Regions from separate parts of the Streptomyces shinuiensis genome, predicted to be linked through region 1. Evidence: riboswitches for the same ligand, from Rfam matches in the RefSeq annotation. Region 1 holds a riboswitch; each other region holds the start of a gene.
What was found. A riboswitch is a leader RNA that binds a small molecule or an ion and turns the genes downstream of it on or off. The one in region 1 is predicted to bind cobalamin.
Positions count from the first base shown of each region.

Region 2: linked by a shared signal. The riboswitch ahead of ACGRHY_RS08305 (ribonucleoside-diphosphate reductase subunit alpha) and the one ahead of ACGRHY_RS05490 (energy-coupling factor ABC transporter permease) in region 1 are both predicted to bind cobalamin.
Region 3: linked by a shared signal. The riboswitch ahead of ACGRHY_RS21510 (cobalamin biosynthesis protein) and the one ahead of ACGRHY_RS05490 (energy-coupling factor ABC transporter permease) in region 1 are both predicted to bind cobalamin.

Region 1 covers NZ_JBIHML010000001.1:1,239,870-1,243,131, reverse strand. Annotated here, with positions in the region: gene cbiQ (cobalt ECF transporter T component CbiQ) at 1-88, opposite strand, end outside; gene ACGRHY_RS05495 (energy-coupling factor ABC transporter substrate-binding protein) at 94-465, opposite strand; gene ACGRHY_RS05490 (energy-coupling factor ABC transporter permease) at 465-1,175, opposite strand; cobalamin riboswitch at 1,206-1,390, opposite strand; gene rox (rifampin monooxygenase) at 2,160-3,262, opposite strand, start outside.
Region 2 covers NZ_JBIHML010000001.1:1,900,375-1,903,636, forward strand. Annotated here, with positions in the region: gene ACGRHY_RS08290 (GntR family transcriptional regulator) at 1-387, shown strand, start outside; partial or broken gene ACGRHY_RS08295 (DUF3311 domain-containing protein) at 497-658, shown strand; gene ACGRHY_RS08300 (GNAT family N-acetyltransferase) at 768-1,280, shown strand; cobalamin riboswitch at 1,337-1,517, shown strand; gene ACGRHY_RS08305 (ribonucleoside-diphosphate reductase subunit alpha) at 1,638-3,262, shown strand, end outside.
Region 3 covers NZ_JBIHML010000001.1:4,769,098-4,772,359, forward strand. Annotated here, with positions in the region: gene ACGRHY_RS21505 (cobyric acid synthase) at 1-725, opposite strand, end outside; gene ACGRHY_RS21510 (cobalamin biosynthesis protein) at 722-1,753, opposite strand; cobalamin riboswitch at 1,891-2,016, opposite strand; gene ACGRHY_RS21515 (hypothetical protein) at 2,307-2,522, opposite strand; gene ACGRHY_RS21520 (inorganic phosphate transporter) at 2,553-3,262, opposite strand, start outside.

The DNA.
Region 1 (3,262 bases):
CGGTGAGGCCGAACCCGAGCACGGCCTTGTCCACGGGGTGGCGGCGGCGCCAGCGGCTGCTGTGCGCCGCCGCGTCGATCGGCAGCACGGGACTCAGGCCCCCCGGGCCCCGGAGTCCCCGGCGGTCCCCGCGGCGTTCCCGGCTTCCTCCGGCCGCGCCGCGGCCCGCCGCTCGCCCTGGCGGCGCCCGCGGCGCAGGCCGAAGTAGTAGGCGAGGACGCCCGCGCCCAGCGCGGCCTGCAGGGCGAACAGCGCCGACTCGACCTCACCGGACGGCGGCTCGTACAGCGGGGAGAACCACGGCTCGTAGTCCGGCTCGATCTCGGTGATCGTCGTCTCCGCCTCGCCGTCGGCACCGGCGAACGGCTCCTCCTTGTGGTCGCCGAGGCCGAGTGCCGGGGGCAGGACCGCGAGCGCGGCCACGGCGAGCAGCAGCAGGGCGTTGATCCTCGTGTTCCTCCTCATCACGCCACCGCCCCGCTGCCGGCTGCCTTCTCCGCCCCGGACCGCCTGCCGGACACCAGCACTCCCAGCCGGGTCAGCTCGCCCCGGCTGGACTGCACCAGCAGCCGCATCACGAACACCGTCAGGAGCCCCTCGCTCACCGCGAGGGGGATCTGGGTGAGGGCGAAGATGGAGCCGAACTTGCCGAGCGCGCCCCAGAATCCGCTGCCCGGGTCGGGGAACGCCAGCGCAAGCTGCGCGCTGGTGACGCAGTAGGTGGACAGGTCGGCGGCGAAGGCGCCGAGGAAGACGGCCGCCATCAGTGGCGCGCCGTACCGCCGCAGCAGCCGGTAGAGGGCGTATCCGGTCCAGGGGCCGACGATCGCCATCGAGAAGGCGTTGGCGCCCAGCGTGGTCAGACCGCCGTGCGCGAGCAGCAGTGCCTGGAAGAGGAGTGTGATGGTGCCCAGCACCGCCATCATCGGCGGCCGGAACAGGATGGCGCCCAGCCCCGTGCCGGTGGGGTGCGAGCAACTCCCCGTCACCGAGGGAAGCTTCAGAGCCGACAGGACGAACGTGAAGGCCCCGGAGGCACCCAGGAGCAGAGTGCTCTCGGGATGCTCCCTGACCTCACGGGTGAGACAGCGGACTCCGTGGAAGATGAAAGGTGCGGACGCGACGCTCCAGGCGACCGCGTGCGCGGGGGGCAGGAAGCCCTCGGCTATGTGCATGACCGGACAGACCCTCTCCAGCACCTCGTGGATGGTTGACGCGCCTTGGCCGGTCTCCTGGCTGACGGGTACCACCGCCCGGGCTCCGCCTTCCCGGGTCCCGAAGGACCCAGTGGCCGCCCGCGAGGGCTGGAGCCGGACTTCCCGATCACAGTGGCGAGGGCCGCACCGGTATCGCACCGGATTTCCCGTTCACCAAGGCGTGGCGACAGTAGTGCGCGTGCGGAAGCGTTGGCAAGCAGGCCTTTTCCGCGTACGGGCCCCCTCGCCGCGTGCGGCCGGCCGGTGGTGGGCCGTTACACCGGGCGTTCTCGGAGCGGGAATCCGGGCTGAGGAGTCCGGCCGCCCCGCCGGCTGTGACGCGATCGACACGGCGTCCCGCCGGCGCGGGACGCCGACGGGGGAGGCATCCGCCGCGTCGCCGGGGTTTTCCGTCGGGCTGCTGTCGGTGATGCTCCTGACCGTCGGCGTCGCCGGCCTGCTCGGCGCCGTACTGGCCGGCCGCGCGGCCGACGCGCTGGGCCCGCGGCGCAGTCTCCGCCTGGTCGTCGGCGGACACCGCCGCGCCGGCGCTGGCCGCGGCCCTGGGGTTCGGTGGCGTCGGCGACCCGGTCGCGCCGGGCGCGGTCATCGCCTTCCGGGCGGTGTTCGCGTGGGGTCCGAGCCCGCCGGTCCAGAGGAGCGTCATGGGCGCGGCGGGCCCCGTGCGGCGATGACCGCCCTCGCCCTGAACATCTGCGCCCTCTACCTCGGCACCGGGGTGGCGGGCGCTCTCGGCGGCGGCGTCACCGGCGTCACCGGCGTTGCGGGCGTCGCGGGCGCCGGCCGGGTGCCGGTGGCGGCCGCCGCACTGATGACCCCGTCGTTCCTCCTCGCCCCGCGCGCGGTGCCCGGGACGCGGACCGGGGACAGGGGCCGACCCCGGCACGCCGACGCCCGAGGTTCCGGTCGGGGCGGGTTCCCGCCCCGACCCTGGCCCCGGCCTCAGCCGGTGGTGGCGGGGCCGAACCACCTGGACAGGTGGTCGAGCAGCCCGGACTGCTCCTCGCCCACCCACGCCACGTGGCCGTCCGGTCGCAGCAGCACCGCGGGTACGTCCAGACCCCCGCCGATATCCCCGCCGATGTCGGTGACATGGTCGACGCGGTCCGCCCAGCCCGACACCGACAGCCGGCCGGTCCCGTCCAGCAGCAGCCCGCGTCCGCCGTGCATCAGCTCGTACAGGCGGCGGCCCCGCCCCAGCTTCACGTCCGGCAGCCGCCGGCCGAGCAGTTCGTGGCCCCCGCCGAAGTCGTAGCGGACCGAGATCGCGGTGATCTTCTCGGTCAGATGCCGGTTGACCTCCTCGAAGTCCATCAGCTCCGACACCAGCCGGCGCACCGACCGCGGGCCGGGCTCGGTGGACATCAGAGCCATCTGCGCGCGGGTGTTGTCCAGTACGCCGGCGGCCACCGGGTGCCGCTCGGTGTGGTAGCTGTCCAGCAGTCCCTCGGGCGCCCGGCCGGCGACCTCGGCGGCCAGTTTCCAGCCGAGGTTGAAGGCGTCCTGGATGCCGAGGTTGAGGCCCTGCCCGCCGACCGGCGGGTGGATGTGGGCGGCGTCGCCGGCCAGCAGCACCCGGCCGGCCCGGTAGCGCTCGGCCTGCCGGGTGGCGTCGCCGAAACGGGAGAGCCAGCGCGGCGAGTGCACACCGAAGTCGGTGCCGGCGACCGCCCGCAGCTGCCTCCTGACCTCCTCCAGGGTCGGCGGGACGGTGCGGTCCTCGGCCAGTCCCCCGGCCGGCACGACGACCCGGTAGACGCCCTCCTCGACGGGCCCGACGCCGAACCGCAGCTGGGTCCCGCGCACGTCGGCCACCACGGACGCGATCACCGCCGGGTCCTCGGTCGCCTCCATCTCGCCCAGCAGCGTCTCGACCCCGGCGGGCTCGCCGGGGAAGCCGACGCCGAGCAGCCTGCGCACCGTACTGCGGCCGCCGTCGCAGCCGACGGCGTACCGCGAGCGCAGCCGCGTACCGTCCGCCAGCTCGACGGTCACCCCGTCCTCGTCCTGTTCCAGACCGGTCACCTCGCAGCCGCGCCGGATCT
Region 2 (3,262 bases), 660 kb from region 1:
CTGGACATCCCCTCCGGGGGCCGCGTCCTGCGCATCGAGCGGCTGCGGCTGGCCAGCGGTGAACCGATGGCCATCGAGACCACACACCTGTCGCAGAAGCGCTTCCCGGCCCTGCGCCGCAGTCTGGTGAAGTACTCCTCCCTCTACACGGCCCTGGCCGAGGTGTACGACGTCCACCTCGCCGAGGCGGAGGAGACCATCGAGACTTCCCTGGCCACCCCGCGCGAGGCGGGCCTGCTGGGCACGGACGTCGGCCTGCCGATGCTGATGCTCTCCCGGCACTCGCGCGACACCGAGGGCGAGCCGGTGGAGTGGGTGCGCTCGGTCTACCGCGGCGACCGCTACAAGTTCGTCGCCCGCCTCCAGCGCCCCGGCCGGGGGCGGTGACCGGGGCGGACCGCACGCCGCGGCCACGGTGATCCGGAGGGACGGAGCCGCGGCCACGCCCGTACCACCGAAGAGCCCCGGCCCCCTCCCGCTCGTCACGCCGGCGCGTGTGGCGATCGGCGTCTGCCTGCTCGCGCCCTTCGTCGCGGTGCTGTGGGTCGGTTCGTACACCAGGACCGAGCCGGCCCTCGCCGGAATCCCCTTCCTCTACTGGTACCAGATGCTCTGGGCGCCTCTCCCCGCCGCGCTGATGACCGTCGCGTACGCACTGGTGCGGCGCGGGAGGGCTGCACCGACTCGCCGCCCCGCGTCCGCGCCCCGTGCCCCACCGGCGGAAAGCCGTTGCGCCACAGCGGCCGGGACACCGCATGATGACCGCCATGGACATCACCATCAGGGCCGCGCGCCCGCACGAGTTCGAGGCGGCCGGGGAGCTGACGGCCGGGGCGTACCTCCGGGACGGACTGCTGGACTTCGGTGCCCAGGACCCGTACCTCGCCGTGCTGCGCGACGCCCGGCACCGGGCCGGGCACGCCGAACTGCTGGTGGCCGCGGGCCCCGTGGGCGGCGGGGCCGAGGAGGTTCTGGGCACCGTCACCTTCGCGGCGCACGGCGGCGAGTACGCGCAGATCGCGCGCCCCGGCGAGGGGGAGTTCCGGGTGCTGGCGGTACGCCCCGGCGCGCGCGGCCGGGGCGTGGGCGAGACCCTGGTGCGCGAGTGCGTGGACCGGGCCCGCGCACTGGACCTGGAGCGGCTGGTGCTCTCCAGTCATCCCCTGATGCACACCGCCCACCGCCTCTACAGGCGGCTGGGGTTCGTCCGCACCCCCGACCGCGACTGGTACCCCACCGAGGGCCTCTCCCTGCTGACTTTCGCCCTGGCCCTGAGGTGAGCACAGGGCGCCGGGCCGTGGTGCGGCACTCCACCCAAGAAGCCTTCCAACACAACATCTAGGGGTACTTGGCCGGGGCGGCACTAGATGTATGCTCATCTCGCTGTCGCCGCAGGGGAATCCGGTGTGAGTCCGGAGCTGTCCCGCAACGGTGTGCGGCGGGCTGCCCCCGTGTCGTTCGCACGGTCCGGGCCGTCCGCCGCGAGTCCGAGGACCTGCCGACGGTGTTCAGTCACACGTCCGGGTCCCGTGGGTTGGGCCGGCGGACGCGATCGGTGCGCCCTCTTCCGGCCGGGTGTGCCCGTACGCGCCTGCTCTCCTCCCCCGGGACCGTCGGCCCACGAGGGAGAGCACCGAGTGACCATCTCATCAGCGGAGCCCGCCACGGCCTCCGCACCGGCCCGTGCACCGGAGGACGACCGCCCGGGCGCGGCGCTGCTGCGCACCCTGGCCGGGCTCACCGCAGATCTGCCCGCCACCGACCCCGGGCGGGTCGCCGCCGCCGCGCTGCGCGGACGCCACCCCGGCGCGGACGAGGCCCGGTTGCGCTCCCTGGCCACCGAGGCCGCGGCCGGCCTCATCGCCGAGGAGCCCGAGTACTCGCGGCTCGCGGCGCGGCTGCTCGCTCCGGCGATCCGCCGGGAGGCGGCCGGCCAGGGCGCGGTGTCCTTCTCGGCGTCGGTGGCGGTCGGCCACCGGCAGGGGCTGATCGCCGACCGCACGGCCGGCTTCGTCGCCGAGCACGCCGGACGCCTCGACACACTGGCCGAGGACGCCCTCGAAGACGGCGCCGACGACCGTTTCGGCTACTTCGGACTGCGCACGGTCCACTCCCGCTATCTGCTGCGCCACCCGGTGACCCGCGCCGTGATCGAGACCCCGCAGTACTTCCTGCTGCGGGTGGCCTGCGGGCTGACCGCCGACTCCTCCGAGCGGGCGCTGGAGGAGGTGACCGAGCTGTACCGGCTCACCAGCACGCTGTCCTACCTCCCCTCCTCCCCCACCCTGTTCAACTCCGGCACCCGGCACCCCCAGATGTCGTCCTGCTACCTGCTGGACTCCCCCCGGGACGAGCTGGACTCGCTCTACGAGCGCTACCAACAGGTCGCGCGCCTGTCCAAGCACGCCGGCGGTATCGGGCTTTCCTTCTCGCGGATCCGCTCGCGTGGTTCGCTGATCCGCGGCACCAACGGCCACTCCGGGGGCATCGTGCCGTTCCTCAAGACCCTGGACGCCTCGGTCGCGGCCGTCAACCAGGGCGGCCGGCGCAAGGGCGCGGCCTGCGTCTACCTGGAGACCTGGCACGCCGACGTCGAGGAGTTCCTCGAACTGCGCGACAACACCGGCGAGGACGCCCGCCGCACCCACAACCTCAACATCGCCCACTGGATCCCCGACGAGTTCATGCGCCGGGTCGAGGCGGACGCCGACTGGTCGCTGTTCTCCCCCTCCGACGTCCCCGAACTGGTGGACCTGTGGGGCGAGGAGTTCGACGCCGCCTACCACCGGGCGGAGGCGGCCGGGCTGGCGGTGCGGACGGTTGCGGCGCGCACCCTCTACGCCCGGATGATGCGCACCCTCGCCCAGACCGGCAACGGCTGGATGACGTTCAAGGACGCCGCCAACCGCACGGCCAACCAGACCGCCGGGCCGGGCAGCGTCGTCCACTCCTCCAACCTCTGCACCGAGATCCTGGAGGTCACCGACGACGGCGAGACGGCCGTGTGCAACCTGGGCTCGGTCAACCTCGCCGCCCATCTGCGCGACCCCGCCGACGGGGACCCGCGCCCCGGCGAGGAACTGGACTGGGAGCGGCTGGACGCCACCGTCCGCACCGCCGTGCTCTTCCTCGACCGGGTGGTGGACGTCAACTACTACCCGACCGGGCAGGCCGCCGCCTCCAACTCCCGCTGGCGTCCGGTGGGTCTGGGGCTGATGGGTCTGCAGGACGTGTTCTTCCGGCTGCGCCTGCCCTTCGGCTC
Region 3 (3,262 bases), 3.5 Mb from region 1:
TAGGGCAGAACGCCCAGCACCGGCCGGCCGGTCAGGCCGCACAGCATCTCCAGACCGGGTTCGAGGAGTGTGACGTCACCGCGGAACTTGTTGACCAGATAACCCGCCACCAGTGCCTGGTCCCCGGGCGCCAGCAGGGCGGTGGTGCCGAAGAGGGAGGCGAAGACTCCGCCGCGGTCGATGTCGCCGACCACCACGACCGGAAGCCGGGCGGCACGCGCCAGGCCCATGTTGACGATGTCGGTGCGCCGCAGGTTGATCTCGGCCGGGCTGCCGGCGCCCTCGCAGATCACCGCGTCGTGGGTGCGGCGCAGTTCGGCCAGGCAGCCGGTGACCGTCTCCAGCAGTTCCTCACGCCGCCCCGCGCGCCGCGTCCCGCCGGACGACGGCGGCAGTCCGGGATCGCCGAAGTAACCGCGCGCGCTCATCTCGCCCACCGGCCTTCCCAGCAGCACCACCTGACTGGAGCGGTCGCCGCCAGGTTTGAGCAGCACGGGGTTCATCAGCGCGCTCGGCTCCACACCGGCCGCGGCGGCCTGCATGGCCTGGGCGCGGCCGATCTCGGCGCCCTCGCGCGTCACGAAGGAGTTCAGGGACATGTTCTGCGCCTTGAACGGCGCCACCTTCACGCCCCTGCGGGCCAGCCAGCGGCAGACGCCCGCCGTGACCACGCTCTTGCCCGCGTCGGAGGTCGTTCCCGCGATCAGCAGTCCGCCGCCCGTCACAGCGCTCCCCTTTGCGCGCGCCGTACGGCGCGGGTCTCCCGCAGCGCCCCGGCGGCGCCGCACACCGCCAGCGCCAGCGCGCACACCCGGCGTGAGAGCCGCACCGCGCGCTCGATGTCCTCCACCAGCACCGGGCGGCCGCCGGTGCCCAGGACCGGCCGGTGCTCGACGCGCCCGCCGTACGACAGCGTCCCGCCCAGCCGTACGCCCAGCGCACCCGCGAACGCCGCCTCGACCACACCGGCGTTGGGGCTGGGGTGGCGGCGCGCGTCCGCGCGCCAGGTGCGCAGCGCGCCGCGCGGATCGGGTCCGGCCAGCGCGGCCAGCAGCGCGGTCAGCCGGGCGCCGGGCCACCCCGCCGCGTCGTCCAGCCGCGCCGAGGCCCAGCCGAAGCGCAGATGACGCGGCGAGCGGTGGCCGACCATCGCGTCCAGGGTGTTGACGGCGCGGAAGCCCACCAGCCCCGGCACACCGGCGGCCGCGCCCCACACCAGCGCGCCCACCACGGCGTCGGAGGTGTTCTCGGCGACGGACTCCACCACGGCCCGGGCGATGCCGTCGGCGTCCAGCGCCTGCGGGTCGCGTCCGCACAGGTGCGGCAGCCGGGCGCGGGCCGCCTCCAGGTCGCCCGCCTCCAGCGCGGCGGCGATCGCGCGGGCCTCGCGCGCCAGCGTCGTGCCGCCGACCACCGCCCAGACGGCGGCGGCCGTGACGGCGGTACGGGCGGCGGGGGAGCGGCGCACGGCACGGTCCAGCGCCGCGGCGGCGGCCGTGGCGCCGCCCGCGCACACGGCGGTGTACAGCGCGCCCGCGCCGCGGTGGTCGCGCCACAGCAGGCGCTCGGCGGCCGCGGCCGCGCGCCCGAAGGCGGCGACGGGGTGCGCGCGGCGCGGATCGCCGGCGATCAGGTCGAGCAGATGTCCCAGGGCCGCCCCGCACGCGTAGCCCGCGGCCGGGAGGCCGGGGGCCGGGGGGAGGTCGGTGTCTGCTGGAGCGATGGCCGGGCGGAGGGCGTGATCGGCACGCATCGCGTCAGCCGGCCGTCACACCTCGTGCGGAACCGGTGGCACAGCGGGGTGGAGGTGGTGCGGCGGGCAGGATGCCGGGCATGGCGGTATGTCCTCACTCAGGGTCCTCGCCCTGGCTCGACGTGACCGGCGGTGAGAGTCTCCTGGCTCCCGGATCGGCGCTTCCCCCGGCCTTCCAGCCCGGTGTGCGGGCCGTGGCGCTGGGTGGGGGAGCGCTCCCCGGTGACAGTGGCGGGACCGCGCCGGATTCGCACCGGCTTCCTCTCCTGCCGCCGTTTGGCAACGGGAAGTCCACCACGGCCGGGAAGGCGCGTCAACTCACCCGTGACCTGCGGCGGCGCACTGTGCGGAAGCGCACACGGCGCACGCCGGGGCACGCCGGGGCATGCCGGGGCGCTCGCGCCCCGGGCAGGCCGGGAACGCGGGGAGGACGCCTGAGGGCGGGGCAGGTCCGGGGAGGCCGGGAGAACGCGCAGGCGCCCGGCGGTGTCCGCCGGGCGCCCGTGGAGGTGTACCCGCGCCCGAGAGGCCGTGCGGGCCTGAGCGGGCCCGCTCAGGCCGCGATGATGTAGATGCCGTACGCCACGGCGGCCGCGCACAGGGCGTAGCTGGCGTAGGCGCCGACGCGGGCCAGGGCGGAGGAGCCGCCCCGCGCCTTGTCGTTGGTGCCCAGGCCGACGATGCCGAGGGTGAACAGGCCCACCAGGCCGACCGTCATCACGAGACTGACGCCGAAGACCTGGCCGAGGGCCGCCCAGTCGATGTCCATGGTGCTTCTTCCTCTTCGCGGGGCTCGGGCTCAGGGAGCGGAGACGGTGGTCTTCGCCGGGGTGTCGGAGGCCTTCCCGGCCTCCTCCATGGCGGCGGTGGGCGGTGGGGAGACGGCCTGCACCGCGTCCGTGACCACGCCCGCGTCCTCCGTCTCGGCCGGCTCGACGTCGTTGACGTTGGTGTGGTCGACCGGCTCCCGGCGGGAGGCGAACCAGATGGCGGCGATGGCGGCGACGGAGGCGATCGCGACCACGGTGACGCCCCAGTCGCCCTGGATGGCCAGCAGCGCGGAGCCCGCGGCGATCAGACCGGCGGCCGGGAGGGTCAGGCCCCAGGCGGCGATCATGCGACCGGCGGTGCTCCAGCGGACCACACCGCCCTTGCGGCCCAGGCCGCAGCCCATGATCGAGCCGGAGCAGACCTGCGTGGTGGAGAGCGCGAAGCCCAGGTGGGAGGAGGCCAGGATGGTGACGGCCGAGCTGGTCTGGGCGGCGAAGCCCTGCGCCGGGCGGATGTCGGTCAGGCCCTTGCCCATGGTGCGGATGATCCGCCAGCCGCCCAGGTAGGTGCCGAGCGCGATGGCGATGCCGGCCGAGGCGATGACCCACAGCGGCGGGTCGGCGTCGGCGCCGAGCACGCCGCCGGAGATCAGCGCGAGGGTGATGACACCCATGGTCTTCTGCGCGTCGTTGGTGCCGTGGGCCAGGGAGACCAGGCCGGCCGAGGCGATCTGCCCGG